2 regions of the Roseibium sp. LAB1 genome follow, and region 1 is predicted to be linked to the other one. Evidence: predicted binding sites of a transcription regulator. Region 1 holds the regulator's gene; the other holds the start of a gene.
The links. The regulator LexA, encoded in region 1, represses DNA repair genes until DNA is damaged. The targets are predictions, from matches to a motif close to TGTTCNNNNTGTGTTCNG.

Region 1 (6,452 bases):
GGGGACACAGTTCGTGTCAGCGCACGCCTGTTTCCACCGGCCGGTCCGGTCTTTCCGGGAGGATACGACTATTCCTTCCGGGCCTTCTATCAACGGATCGGTGCTACAGGGTTCAGTTTCGGACCTCCGCAGATCCTCAAGTCTTCGGAAGGTGAACTTGAGCTTCGCCCCGCTGTCGCAGTCGCAAAACTTCGAGGCGATCTTGCCACGCGCATCAGGGCCAGCCTGGGCGAGGGGCCTGAAACTGAACTGATTGTCGCTTTGCTTGTTGGTGACAGGAGCGGAATTGCAGAGGAACAGGAAGACGTTTTGCGTGCGGCCGGGCTGGCTCATATTCTTGCAATTTCCGGCCTCCATATGGCGCTTTTCGCTGGTGGGGCCTATGGGGCGGTTTTGCTGCTGTTTTCGCTGGTGCCAGTCCTGACGTTAAGGTGGCCCGTTCACAAGTGGGCGGCAATCTCAGCCCTTGGTGCCGCGGTCGTCTATCTGCTTCTGTCCGGTGGGGCGGTTGCCACCCAGCGCTCGTTCCTGATGATTGCAATCGTCTTTGTCGGCATTCTGGCGGGCCGGCGAGGGCTGACCCTGCGCAGTGTTGCGCTTGCGGGTCTTGTTCTACTTCTGATCGCGCCGGAGCGCCTGTTTTTTCCGGGCTTCCAGATGTCCTTCGCTGCCGTGATCTGTCTGGTTGCTGTTTATGACCTATGGCGGCAACGCGATCGGACGGGATATTCGGGAGAAAGACCGACCAGTTGGGTTATGGCAACCGGTCTTTTTCTCGGCAAATGGATTGCCGGGCTGTTTGTAACAGCATTGGTCGCGGGTCTGGCAACCGGCATCATCGGAGCGCATCATTTCAGTCGCATCGCGCCATACGGCCTTGTCGGCAACCTATTGGGAATGCCGATTTTCTCGCTGCTGGTAATGCCCATGGGTGTGCTCGCATTCGTCCTGATGCCATTTGGGCTGGCTGCGTTGCCTCTGTGGATCATGTCTTACGGCATCTCGCTGCTCTTGAAGGTTGCTTCCTTCACGGCGGCCCTGGATGCCGGCAGTGGAGCTTCGGGCAGGCTGGATGGAACGGCTGCATTCCTTCTGTTGTCAGCTCTCTTTGCAGGCCTGTTGGTACCAGGCAGGAAACGCCTGCTTGCCGCGGTTCCACTTCTTGCCGGTGTTTTGATTGTCATGACAACCCGGCCACCCGACATCCAGATTGCCGCAAACGGCTCTCGTATTGCCGCTCGGGACGAGGCGGGGGCACTACGTTTCGCCGCAAGGGGCAGAACCTTTGCAACGGATCTCTGGCTGCAGTCGGAAGGTGTTTCTGACAGCGCGATTTTATCGCGCAAGATGAAGTCGCCTCAAAGGAAATGCGATGATGAGGGGTGTGTCGTCAGGGCTTATGGTCGTGTTGATAAGTCTGAAGGAACAGAAGACAGGCCAACATTTCTTGCGGTTGCTCAACCAAGGACAATTGAAGCGTTTCAGATGGATTGTCGATACGCCGATTTGATCGTGACCGATCTAGTCGCCCCAAAGAACTGTGGCGTGGGGCTTGTCCTGGATCAGACGACGCGCGCTCTGCGAGGAGCGATATCCATCTGGTTGTCCAGGACCGACATCTCAGGCAGCACCGTTGGCTCTTCAGGTCATGACAGCGCAGAAAAGCGCTCGCCTGCGGAAAAATGGAAAATAGAAAAACTGAGGTTTGCCATCCCTGACCCACCGCGCCCTTGGCATCGACCGGGGACGGTAACAAGAGAGGGATTGCGGCAGGTTGAACGCGCTTCGAAGGCCGAAGCGCGTGCAGACGAGTGATGCCTCAATACTGGCGGAACAGGGCGACAAGGCGCCCCTGGACGCGAACGCGGCCCGGTCCGAAGATTCTCGTTTCATAAGCCGGGTTCGCCGCTTCAAGCGCAATGGAAGCGCCTTTCTTGCGTAGCCGTTTCAAGGTGGCTTCCTCGTCGTCCACAAGTGCGACGACAATATCGCCACTGTCGGCGCTGTCGGTCCGGCGTATCAATACGGTGTCGCCATCCAGGATACCGGCTTCGATCATGGAATCACCGCGCACTTCCAGAGCATAGTGTTCCCCCCGGCCGATCAGGTCCTGCGGCACAGTGATGGAGTGGCTGTGGGTTTGAATGGCCTCGATCGGCACACCGGCGGCAATCCGGCCCATGACGGGAATTTCCGTGACGCCAATTACAGGTTCCGGTGCCGTTTTCACCGGCTCCGGTTTGCCAAGGGAACCTTCGATGACTTCCGGTGAGAAGCTGCCGCGTGGACGGGGCGCGCCCAGCCCGGGTGCAATTGAGTCCGGAAGACGAACAACCTCCATGGCCCTTGCCCGGTTTGGCAGGCGCCGGATGAAACCTCGTTCCTCAAGAGCCGTGATCAGGCGGTGAATGCCGGACTTGGAGCGCAGGTCGAGCGCATCCTTCATTTCGTCGAAAGAGGGCGGCACACCGGTTTCTTTCAGTCTTTCGTGAATGAACATGAGCAGTTCGTACTGCTTGCGCGTCAGCATGTAGGCGTCCCCTGACCGAGAAAACATCTGGTACAAATCAAGAACATGGTACCTGTTCTCATTGTGTTCTGCAAGGGTAAATGTTCTCTTACTGTTCTTGGCCTCGCGGGAGGCGCGGGGTTCAATTCTTCCGCGGTTTCGCCGTATCCTGGTGTGCTGAGCAGGTTTTGATCAGCAATTCGCAGGTGACCAGCGTCGGCGCGCCGCCGGAAGTGAGAACGCCCTGATGTAGCCCACCATTGAGGTCGACCGCTCGTATGGGAACGCACAGCTTTTGATTTGGCTTCGCGCCTGCGTTCGGACAAAGCAAAATTTCGGATATCAGACCTGTCATCGGGGCGGAGTCGCGAAACGTCGCTCCGGCAAGGCTGCCCAGTCCATGGACTTCGTAGGACGAAGCTTCCAGAAAATGGGAAAGGTCGCGGATGCTGTCAGTCAGGTCGGTAAACGGTGCGAGCGTTGTGATGAGGGCATTTTCGTCGACATGCCGGGAAGGTTCTTCGTCAGGCTGCACACGAAACAGTGTGAATTCTGTCTCCGGGTCCAGCGAGGCAACAAATGCAGCACCTCGCAAACCGTTACCCTTGATAGTGCCTGTCCGGGCCACAATGAGCGTGTGGGGCAACAGGTGCCCAAGATGGTCACTGCCACCCTCGTGCCAATAGGCGTGGACATGGGCAAACCAGTCGCCGTCCTTCTTGCCTACAATGGCAACCGCAGTTTCGAGCGTCGCGCCAGCGGAAGAATGGGTGTCGCTGTACCAGGCCGCATGCCGATCATCCAGCGCACAGGCCGGCTTGACAAAGTCAAACGCTCCGAGCGTCAGCCCTGAAAGGTCGAGCACAGCAGAACTGAGGCCGTTCCGCTCGACATAGTCTCCCAGCACTTTCAGCAAGGGGGCGCGCTCTGTGACTTCAATCTCGACAGGTTCAGCCCGGCATTTGGCGTATGGCAACCGGTTTTCGGCGACGGGGCCTGGATGCCGGATGTCGGCAAGTGTTTTTGGTGGCGGCCGTCTCATAACAGGCCTTTTTCGATCAAGTGCTCCCGCACCAGTTTCTTGGTGATCTTGCCATAAGCGCTTGTCGGCATTGCCGGAATGAAGAGATAACGGGCAGGCATCTTGTAGCGCGCGATCTTTCCGCTGAGGAAATCCGATAGAGACTGAGGGTTGGGCGACTTGTCCGGGGTTGCCACACAAACGGCGAGCCCGACTTCGCCCCATTGCCGATCCGGAACGCCAAGGATTGCGACTTCGGAAATGTCCGGGTGCGTGAGCAGGACTTCCTCGACCTCCTTCGGGTAGACGTTGGAGCCGCCCGAGATGTACATGTCCGAGGCTCGGCCGGTGAGGAAAAGATAACGTTGCTCGTCCATATGGCCGATGTCGCCTGTTCGGAACCAGCCGTTTCTGAAAGACTTTCTGTTGGCCTCGCCGTCTTCCAGATATCCGGCACAGACAGCGGCGCCGATGACGCAGACTTCTCCCGTTTCATTAGGTGGCAGGTGGTTGCCGTCTTCGTCCTGGATCGAGACCTCGATGCCTGTGCGCTCGGTACCGCAGGTGCCACTGCGTGTCTCAGGTCCGTCCTCCAGAAAATGATCCTGCGGCCGCAACACCGTGATGTTGCCGGTGACTTCACCAAGCCCGTAATACTGAACCAGGACGTGACCCAGTTTCTTGAGCGCCAGCTTCTGGTCCTCCCGGTACATGGGAGCCCCGGCATAGATGACGTGGCGAAGGCTCGTATGATCGAAACGATCGACCGAAGGATCTTCCACCAGGCGTTTGACGATGGTGGGGACCGTAAAGAGGTTGCTGACCCTGTGTTTTTCGATCAGCTCGAACGCTGTAGAGGGATTGAAACCGCCTCCAGGCAGAAGGACGTTTGTGGACCCGGCCGAGAGCTGGACAATCAGTTGAAGTCCTGCACCGTGCGACAGAGGTGCTATGACCAGCGAGGCATCCTGTTCCGTGGTGCCGGGCAACAGGTCCGCCATGTAGTTCACGCAAACGAAGCCGATTTGTCCGTGACTGAGTACCACAGCCTTCGGGCGCCCCGTCGAGCCTGAGGTAAAGAACAACCAGCAAGGATCGTTGTAGTCCACGATCTCGTTTGAATGGACTTGCCCCAGGTAACGGGAGACGAGATCCTCATACTCGGTGCCGAATTCGCTTGTGCCTATTGTGATACAGCCCGTCAGCGTTTCAACTGAATTTCGCACGGCTTCCGCTTGCGCGCCGAAATCCGCGTCGCACAGAAATACTTTCGCCTTCGCTTTTTCCGCGGCGTAGGCTGTCTCTCCGGGAGCCTGACGGAAATTGCAGGGCACCCAGACAGCTCCCAGCCGGAAAGCTGCCAGCATGATCTCGATCATCTGATGAGAGTTCTGTGCCTGAACCAGCAAACTGTCGCCCTTGGAAATTCCGAACTCGGATTGGAGCGCTTTGGCAAGGGCTGAGACACGCGAATCGACATCCGACCAGGTCCAGGTGCGGCCATCCTGGACAATCGCTGATCCGGAGGGCCAGCGGGCAGCGTTCCTGGACAGAAAATGCGCCAGATTGGCCACGCGATTGGAACAGCGCTCCACCATCTAAGTTTGCCTCCCGGTTACTGGTTTTTTCAGACGTTAGGTTGATGTCAGTCTGTTTGACAAGTTGAGATTGGCAATCAAGCCGTTCCGCTTTCTAGGTAAATTGTGCAAGGATGCCGGCAACCTGTTTCGATGTTGGTCTGAGGATTTCGTATGAGTGAGATGACGATTACAGATTGGGACGATGCATATTCAAACGCCGCCTATATTCCCGGCGCTGATGATTTTATTGTGCGCTGGGCGAAAGACGCTGAAACCTTCCGGAAAAGCTGGGTCGAGAAGGATCTGGATGTCGTTTATGGCGAGGGAGCCCGTCAAAGGTTTGACGTGTTTCGGCCGGAGAGAAAGTCCAAGGGGCTCGTCGTCTTTGTGCACGGGGGGTACTGGCTAAGATTCGACAAAAGTTACTGGTCGCATTTTTCGAGTGGCTGTCTGGCCAAAGGTTGGACCGTGTGCATGCCATCCTACGACCTGGCACCTGATGCGCGGATTGGAGATATCACCCGGCAAATTTCCGTCGCGATCACGAAAGCGGCGGCCCGTGTTGCGGGACCGATCCGTCTTGCCGGTCATTCCGCCGGCGGGCATCTGGTGACGCGAATGATCTGCGAAGATACCCGGCTGCCGAAAGAGGTTCTGGATCGGATCGAACGGGTCGTTACCATCAGCGGTCTGCACGACCTTCGCCCGCTCAGAAACACCGTGATGAACAAATCCTTCCAGATGAGCGAAGAGGACGCCTCCGCCGAGAGCGCCGCATTGATGCAGCCCGTGGCAGATTGTCCGGTTGTCGCCTGGGTTGGTGGCGCGGAACGTCCGGAATTCCTCAGGCAATCGAAACTTCTTGCCGATGCCTGGCCGACAGCAACCTATCGGGAAGATGCGGACCGCCATCATTTCGATGTCATTGACGGACTGAAAGACCCGTATAGCGAGTTGACCGAAACCCTGCTGGCCACTTGAGCCAATTGCGAGGAAACGCATATGCGTACTGAAAGCGACAGTATCGGTGAGATAGACGTACCGGAGGACAAATACTGGGGCGCGCAGACACAGCGCTCCCTGAGGTATTTCTCCATCGGCAGTGACCTGATGCCGATAGAGCTGATCCACGCCTATGGCATCTTGAAGAAGGCGGCTGCCCTTTCAAACGAGGAGCTGGGGTTGCTGCAGGGAGAGCTCGCGAGTTTGATTGTCAGAGCGGCAGACGAGGTCATCGAGGGTAAGCTGGACGATCATTTTCCGTTGCATGTCTGGATGACCGGTAGCGGTACCCAGACCAACATGAATGTGAATGAGGTAATCTCCAATCGTGCCATCGCAC
Region 2 (6,452 bases), 930 kb from region 1:
AAGAGCTTCCGCAGTTGTTCCGGGAAGAACCATCCAGCAACATTCGACGGAATAAGTCCTGCCCGAGTAAAGCTCAATGCCGTTCGACGAAACTGTCGATGACCTTCTTCACGCCCGCCTTCTCGAAATCGATTGTCAGCTTGTTGCCTTCGATCGACTTGATCGCGCCATAGCCAAACTTGATGTGAAACACCCGTTCGCCAGTAGAAAAGTCTGAAGGCGTGTCACTGACGGATTTCGCGACCAGTTCGCCTTCGATCGTCAGCGGTCCCTGGCGCTTCTGCCGCGCGGACTGATACCCGCGTCCGCCACTGTCGGAAAATCCGCTGGAGGACTGCTTGGCACGCTGCGCACGTTGCCAGCCGGGTGTGGAATAGCTGCCCTTGTCGAAGGGATCATGGCTGTCGAAACGAGACGGGCTGTAACCACCGCCGCCATATCCACCATAGTTTGTCGATGCTTCTGCAATCTCGACATGGTCCGGCGGCAACTCGTCCAGAAAACGGGAGGGAACGGTCGACTGCCAAAGGCCGTGAATGCGCCGGTTGGAGGCAAAATAGAGCTTCGCACGTTTCTTCGCGCGGGTGATGCCGACATAGGCCAGCCGGCGTTCTTCCTCCAGGCCGGCGCGGCCGGATTCGTCCAGCGCGCGCTGATGGGGAAACAGCCCCTCTTCCCAACCGGGCAGAAACACCGTGTCGAACTCCAGCCCTTTGGCCGAGTGCAGCGTCATGATGGACACGGCATCGGTTGCATCCGCGCTGTCCCGGTCCATGACGAGAGAGATGTGCTCCAGAAAACCGGCCATGGATTCAAATTCGTCCATCGACCGGATCAGTTCCTTCAGGTTGTCGAGCCGCCCCGGCGCTTCCGCAGACCGGTCCTGCCGCCACATTTCCGTATAGCCACTTTCGTCCAGAATGATTTCCGCCAGTTCGGTGTGTTTCATCTGGTCGAGCTGACGCCGCCAGCGCTCAAAGTTGTCGAGCACGGATTTCAGCGCGTTACGTGGCTTGGGCTTCAATTCTTCGGTGTCGATGAGCTGGCTGGCTGCCTGCATCAGCGGAATGCGTTCTGCGCGGGCAACGCCGTGGACCAACTTCAGCGTGGCATCGCCCAGACCACGCTTCGGCGTGTTGACGATGCGCTCGAACGCCAGGTCGTCGGCCGGTTGCACAACACAGCGGAAATACGCCATGGCGTCACGGATTTCCATGCGCTCATAGAAGCGCGGACCGCCGATAACCCGATAGTTCAGCCCCAGCGTCACGAACCGGTCTTCAAACTCGCGCATCTGGAAAGATGCGCGCACCAGAACCGCCATTTCGTTGAGCGAATGGCCTTTTGACTGAAGGGATTCGATCTCTTCACCAATGGTGCGGGCTTCTTCTTCGCTGTCCCAGACGGATGCCACCGACACCAGGTCATGGTCGGGCTCTTCGAAATCGGTGAACAGCGTTTTCCCGAGACGACCTTCGTTGAATGCAATCAGGTGGGACGCTGCCGCCAGAATGTGGCTGGTCGAGCGATAATTGCGCTCCAGGCGAATGACCACGGCCCCCTTGAAGTCGTGCTCGAAGCGAAGGATGTTGTCGACCTCCGCCCCGCGCCAGCCGTAAATCGACTGGTCGTCATCGCCGACACAGCAGACATTCGGATTGCCCTGAGCGAGCAGCCGAAGCCACAGGTACTGCGCGATATTGGTATCCTGATACTCGTCCACCAGCATGTAACGGAACCGGCGCTGATATTCCTTCAGAACATCCGGCTGGGTCTTGAACAAGGTGATGACATGCAGCAGCAGGTCGCCGAAATCAGCCGCGTTCAGGATCGACAGGCGTTCCTGATATTCCTCGTAAAGCTTGCGGCCCTTGCCGTTGGCAAACGCCCGTGCCTCGCCCTCGGGAACGTCCTTCGGTCCCAATGCCCGGTTTTTCCAGCTGTCCAGGATGCTGGCGAAAGCCCGTGCGGTCCAGCGCTTGTCATCCAGTCCCTCGGCCTGAATGATCTGCTTGATCAGGCGGATCTGATCATCTGTATCGAGGATCGAGAAAGACGATTTCAAACCGACGAGTTCTGCATGTTTGCGCAGGATCTTCACGCAGATGGAGTGGAACGTGCCAAGCCAGGCCATGCCTTCGACATTGCCGCCGACGAAGCCGGCAATGCGCTCCTTCATTTCGCGGGAGGCCTTGTTGGTGAAGGTAACGGCCAGAATTTCAGACGGCCGCGCCAAACCGGAGGCCAGGATATGCGCAATGCGTGTTGTCAGCACACGGGTCTTGCCCGTTCCGGCCCCGGCCAGCACCAGAACCGGCCCTTCGGTGGTCTCCACCGCAAGTCGCTGTTCCGGGTTCAGACCGGTCAGATAGTCCGGTGCCCGCCGTGCCGCCATCGCCCGGGCCGCGATCCCGCCTTGCGGCCGCACCGGCACAGGCGCAGGCTCCGCCTGCGTGCCGATAGGCTGGAAAGGATCGTCAAAGGAATCGTCGTACCCGTCCGGGTCGGTCATGGTTTACTGGTCCGGTTTCAAGCGCTTGTTTTGAGAACAATATAGCAACAAACCGGCGCTGGCGAGGCGGGAATGTCCGATTTGGTGGGGACAAGGACTGCGCTTTTCTTATTTGGCCCAGCAACTGCGTGAGGCAATTACGGTTTGATAGGCGTCAAGACCGGTGGAGTCCCAAAGTCTTGTGACTCCAGCCAACACCGAGGATTACTGGATCCCGGTCTTGCCGCGTTGCGGCAAACCGGGATGACAAGAAGCAAAGGCAAGTCCTGAAGCCTCTCTTGTCATCCCCGCGTAGGCGGGGATCCAGTAAACAAGGGAGCCTGTTGCTTGACCATGTGGCAGGAGAACAAGCCATGCGCAGCAAACGATCGAAGCAACGCAAAAGTGTCAAACCAGTTTAGGAAACAGGTCGTCCCAGTTTGGATTCCCTTCTTCGATCAAACGGATCTTCCAGGCACGATTCCAGCGTTTGACTTGTTTTTCCCGCTTGATCGCCCACTCGATTTCCTCGTGAACTTCGTAATACACCAACCGATGCACGCCATATTTCGCGGTAAACTGGCTTCCGATGCCTTCACGGTGATGCGAAACCCTGCCCAACAGATCATTCGTCACCCCCGACATAGAGCGTGCCGCCCAGTCCACTTGCAAGAATGTAGACATAGTATTGCTGATCGAGGTGCAACGTGGAGCCTTTGTTGAAATTCTTCCGGGATAAACGTTAGTCCTGCTGCTTTAACGCAGCCGATACCGGTTTCAAATAACCGATGGTTTGCGGTTCCAGCGAGCACAGGGGGGTACTGGATCCCGGTCTTGCAGCTGCGCGTCAAACCGGGATGACAATGGATGGCGGGGTAGTGTGAAATGAAAACAGAGCCCACCTCTCCATTTTGTCATCCCCGCGCAGGCGGGGATCCAGTAAACGCAGGCACCTTTGGAGCAAAATGCCTCTGCCTCGGTCCTTTCGTCAAAAAACCCGGATGACAAAACACGAAGGGAATACTCGCTCAGGCCCCCACCAGATCGAACCAGTCATCCTCGGAGATGACTTCGATCTCCAGCTCCTGCGCCTTTTTCAGCTTGGAGCCCGCGCCGGGGCCAGCCACCACGAGGTCGGTCTTTTTCGACACGGACCCGGCAGTCTTGGCACCGAACCGTTCGGCCATGGCCTTGGCTTCGTCGCGGGTCATGCGCTCCAGCGAGCCGGTAAAGACCACTGTCTTGCCTGCAACCGGTGAGCCGGACGCATTGATCTTTTCCGCATCCTTCGGCGACACCTCGACCAGAAGCGCATCGAGCTGGTCGAGATTATGTTGCTCGGCAAAGAATTCCGCCAGCGCCTCGGCAACGATATGTCCGATGCCGTCGATATCGTTGAGCTCGGTCCAGGCTTCACCCGCCGTGTCGTGCGCCGCCTTCATGGCTGCATAAAACGCCGCCCAGGAGCCATAGGCGCGGGCCAGAAGTTTGGCGTTGCCCTCGCCCACGTGTCGGATACCAAGGGCGAAGATGAAGCGGTGAAGGTCGATTTCACGCCGGGCGTTGATCGCTTCGAAAAGGTTCTTCGCCGAAACGGCACCCCAACCTTCCCGGTTGCGCAGCTTGGTGAGAGAGCGCTTGTCCCGTTCTTCCAGCGTGAAGATATCCGCCGGGGCCATCACCAGCCCTTCCTTGTAGAAGGCGTCGACCTGCTTGTCGCCGAAACCTTCGATGTCGAAGGCATTGCGCGAGACGAAGTGCTTCAGCTTTTCCGTTGCCTGTGCCGGGCAGATCAGGCCGCCGGTGCAGCGGCGCACGGCATCCCGTCGCCCGGTCTTTTCTTTTTCCTCGCGCACCGCGTGACTGCCGCAGGCAGGACAGACTGTTGGAAAATCGAAGGCTTCCGCCCCTTCCGGACGTTTGTCCAGATCGATATCGACAATCTGCGGAATGACATCGCCGGCACGCTGGATCTTTACCGTGTCACCGATGCGAAGATCCTTGCCACCACGGACCGGTTCACCGTCCTGGCCGATGCCCTTGATGTAGTCTTCGTTGTGCAAGGTTGCGTTTGAAACGACGACCCCTCCCACCGTAATCGGCTCCAGCTTGGCAACAGGCGTCAACGCGCCCGTACGGCCGACCTGGATCTCGATGTCGTTGAGTGTGGTATAGGCCTGTTCTGCCGGAAACTTGTGCGCGATCGCCCAGCGGGGAGACCGGGAGACGAAACCGAGCCGCTCCTGCAGGTCCAGTCGGTCGACCTTGTAGACGACACCGTCAATGTCGTAGTCGAGCTGGGAACGGCTTTCCTCGATGCCGTGATAGACACCGAGAAGCTCTTCCACGGTTTCGCAGCGCTTCATCAGGCGATTGATCTGAAAGCCCCAGGCCTCCAGCTGCTTGACCATGCCGAACTGGGTGTCTTCCGGCAGCGCGCTCATTTCGCCCCAGGCATAGGCGAAGAAGCGCAGCGGGCGGGACGCGGTGATCTCGGACTTGAGCTGGCGTAGCGACCCGGCCGCGGCGTTGCGCGGATTGGCGAAAACCTTGCCGCCATTGGCCGCCATGCGTTCATTCAGCGCCTGGAAGTCCTTGTGCGCCATATAGACTTCACCACGCACCTCCACCACGTCCGGAACCGTTCCGGAAAGCTTTTCCGGGATGTCCTTGATGGTCTTCGCGTTCTCGGTGACGTTTTCACCTGTGGTTCCATCACCGCGCGTTGCCGCATAGACCAGGACACCGTTCTCGTAACGAAGAGACAGAGACAGGCCATCGATCTTCGGTTCGGCGGTGACCGCAAGTGCGCCCATCAGCGGATCGAATTTCAGAAACCGCCTGACGCGACCCACAAAATCCCGCACGTCGTCGTCGCTGAAGGCATTGTCCAGTGACAGCATCGGCACCCGGTGAGTGATCTTGCCAAAACCGGACGCCGGTGCCGCCCCCACCTGGGCGGATGGGCCGTCTTCAAGAATCAGATTGGGGAACCGGGCTTCGATAGACGCGTTCCGCCGCCGCAAGGCGTCATAATCCGCGTCCGAGATGACCGGAGCATCTTCCTGGTGATACCGCCGGTCATGTTCGGCGATTTCCGTCGCGAGCCGTTTCAGCTCAACCTGGGCCTCCTCCTGCGTCAGGGCATCGATGTCGGTTTGGGCGAAGGAGGTGTCAGTCATGATGTCTTCACGAAATGTGTCAGCGGGAAAGGCCGAGTTGATGACCGGATTAAATCCGATACCGGAACCGATTGGCGGGCTCAAGCGTTGATAGCACATCGAACCGGCAAAACTCGATGCTGGTCAATGTTGGAATGAGGAGACACGAATGGCTTATCAGGACCGTGAAACGCATTATGTCGAGAAGACTACCGGCAACAGCGCAGGCTGGTTCATGGCCGGGGCGCTTGTCGTCGCGCTGATCGCAGGCGGCCTGCTCTATGCCAATGGCTTTTTCACGAACGACGAAGAGCTGAGCATCGAGCTGAACGTGCCCAATGTGGGTGAAGGCGAACTCAAGCTGCCGGACATGAAGGAAGCACCGCTCGTCAAGGAGCCGTAAGATCTTTTCCAATATGCAAACTGCACCACAGGGCGGGAGCTACGGCTAACCCGCCCTTTTTTTTCGCGCCAACGCACACTGACCGAGGGTACTATTCGGCAGCCGTCAGCAGCCTGCGCGCAGCCGCGCGCGCTTCTTCGGTGATGACGCTGCCGGCAAGCATCCGGGCGATTTCTTCGCTGCGGTGGTCTTCATCGATGCGCTGGACACGCGTCGCGACCCGATCCCGCTTCGTTGCTTCCTTGGCGATCAGGAAATGCCCTGCGGCACGGGCTGCGACCTGCGGCGCGTGGGTAACAGTAAGAACCTGAACGCTGCCGGCAAGCCGCGCCAGACGCAGACCGATGGCCTCGGCCACCGCACCGCCGACACCAGTATCAATCTCGTCGAACACCAG

Region 2: ACYQ54_RS05010 (ATP-dependent helicase) is a predicted target of LexA. The motif match lies at 2,545-2,562, and genes of this name have one in related genera.

Annotation. Positions count from the first base shown of each region.
Region 1 covers NZ_BAAGIB010000001.1:122,825-129,276, reverse strand. The annotation lists gene ACYQ54_RS00625 (ComEC/Rec2 family competence protein) at 1-1,815, shown strand, start outside; gene lexA (transcriptional repressor LexA) at 1,820-2,530, opposite strand; gene ACYQ54_RS00615 (PPC domain-containing DNA-binding protein) at 2,652-3,551, opposite strand; gene ACYQ54_RS00610 (acyl-CoA synthetase) at 3,548-5,128, opposite strand; gene ACYQ54_RS00605 (alpha/beta hydrolase) at 5,282-6,091, shown strand; gene fumC (class II fumarate hydratase) at 6,113-6,452, shown strand, end outside.
Region 2 covers NZ_BAAGIB010000001.1:1,050,871-1,057,322, forward strand. The annotation lists gene ACYQ54_RS05010 (ATP-dependent helicase) at 74-2,512, opposite strand; gene ACYQ54_RS05015 (GIY-YIG nuclease family protein) at 2,900-3,175, opposite strand; gene ligA (NAD-dependent DNA ligase LigA) at 3,520-5,673, opposite strand; gene ACYQ54_RS05025 (hypothetical protein) at 5,822-6,055, shown strand; gene recN (DNA repair protein RecN) at 6,147-6,452, opposite strand, start outside.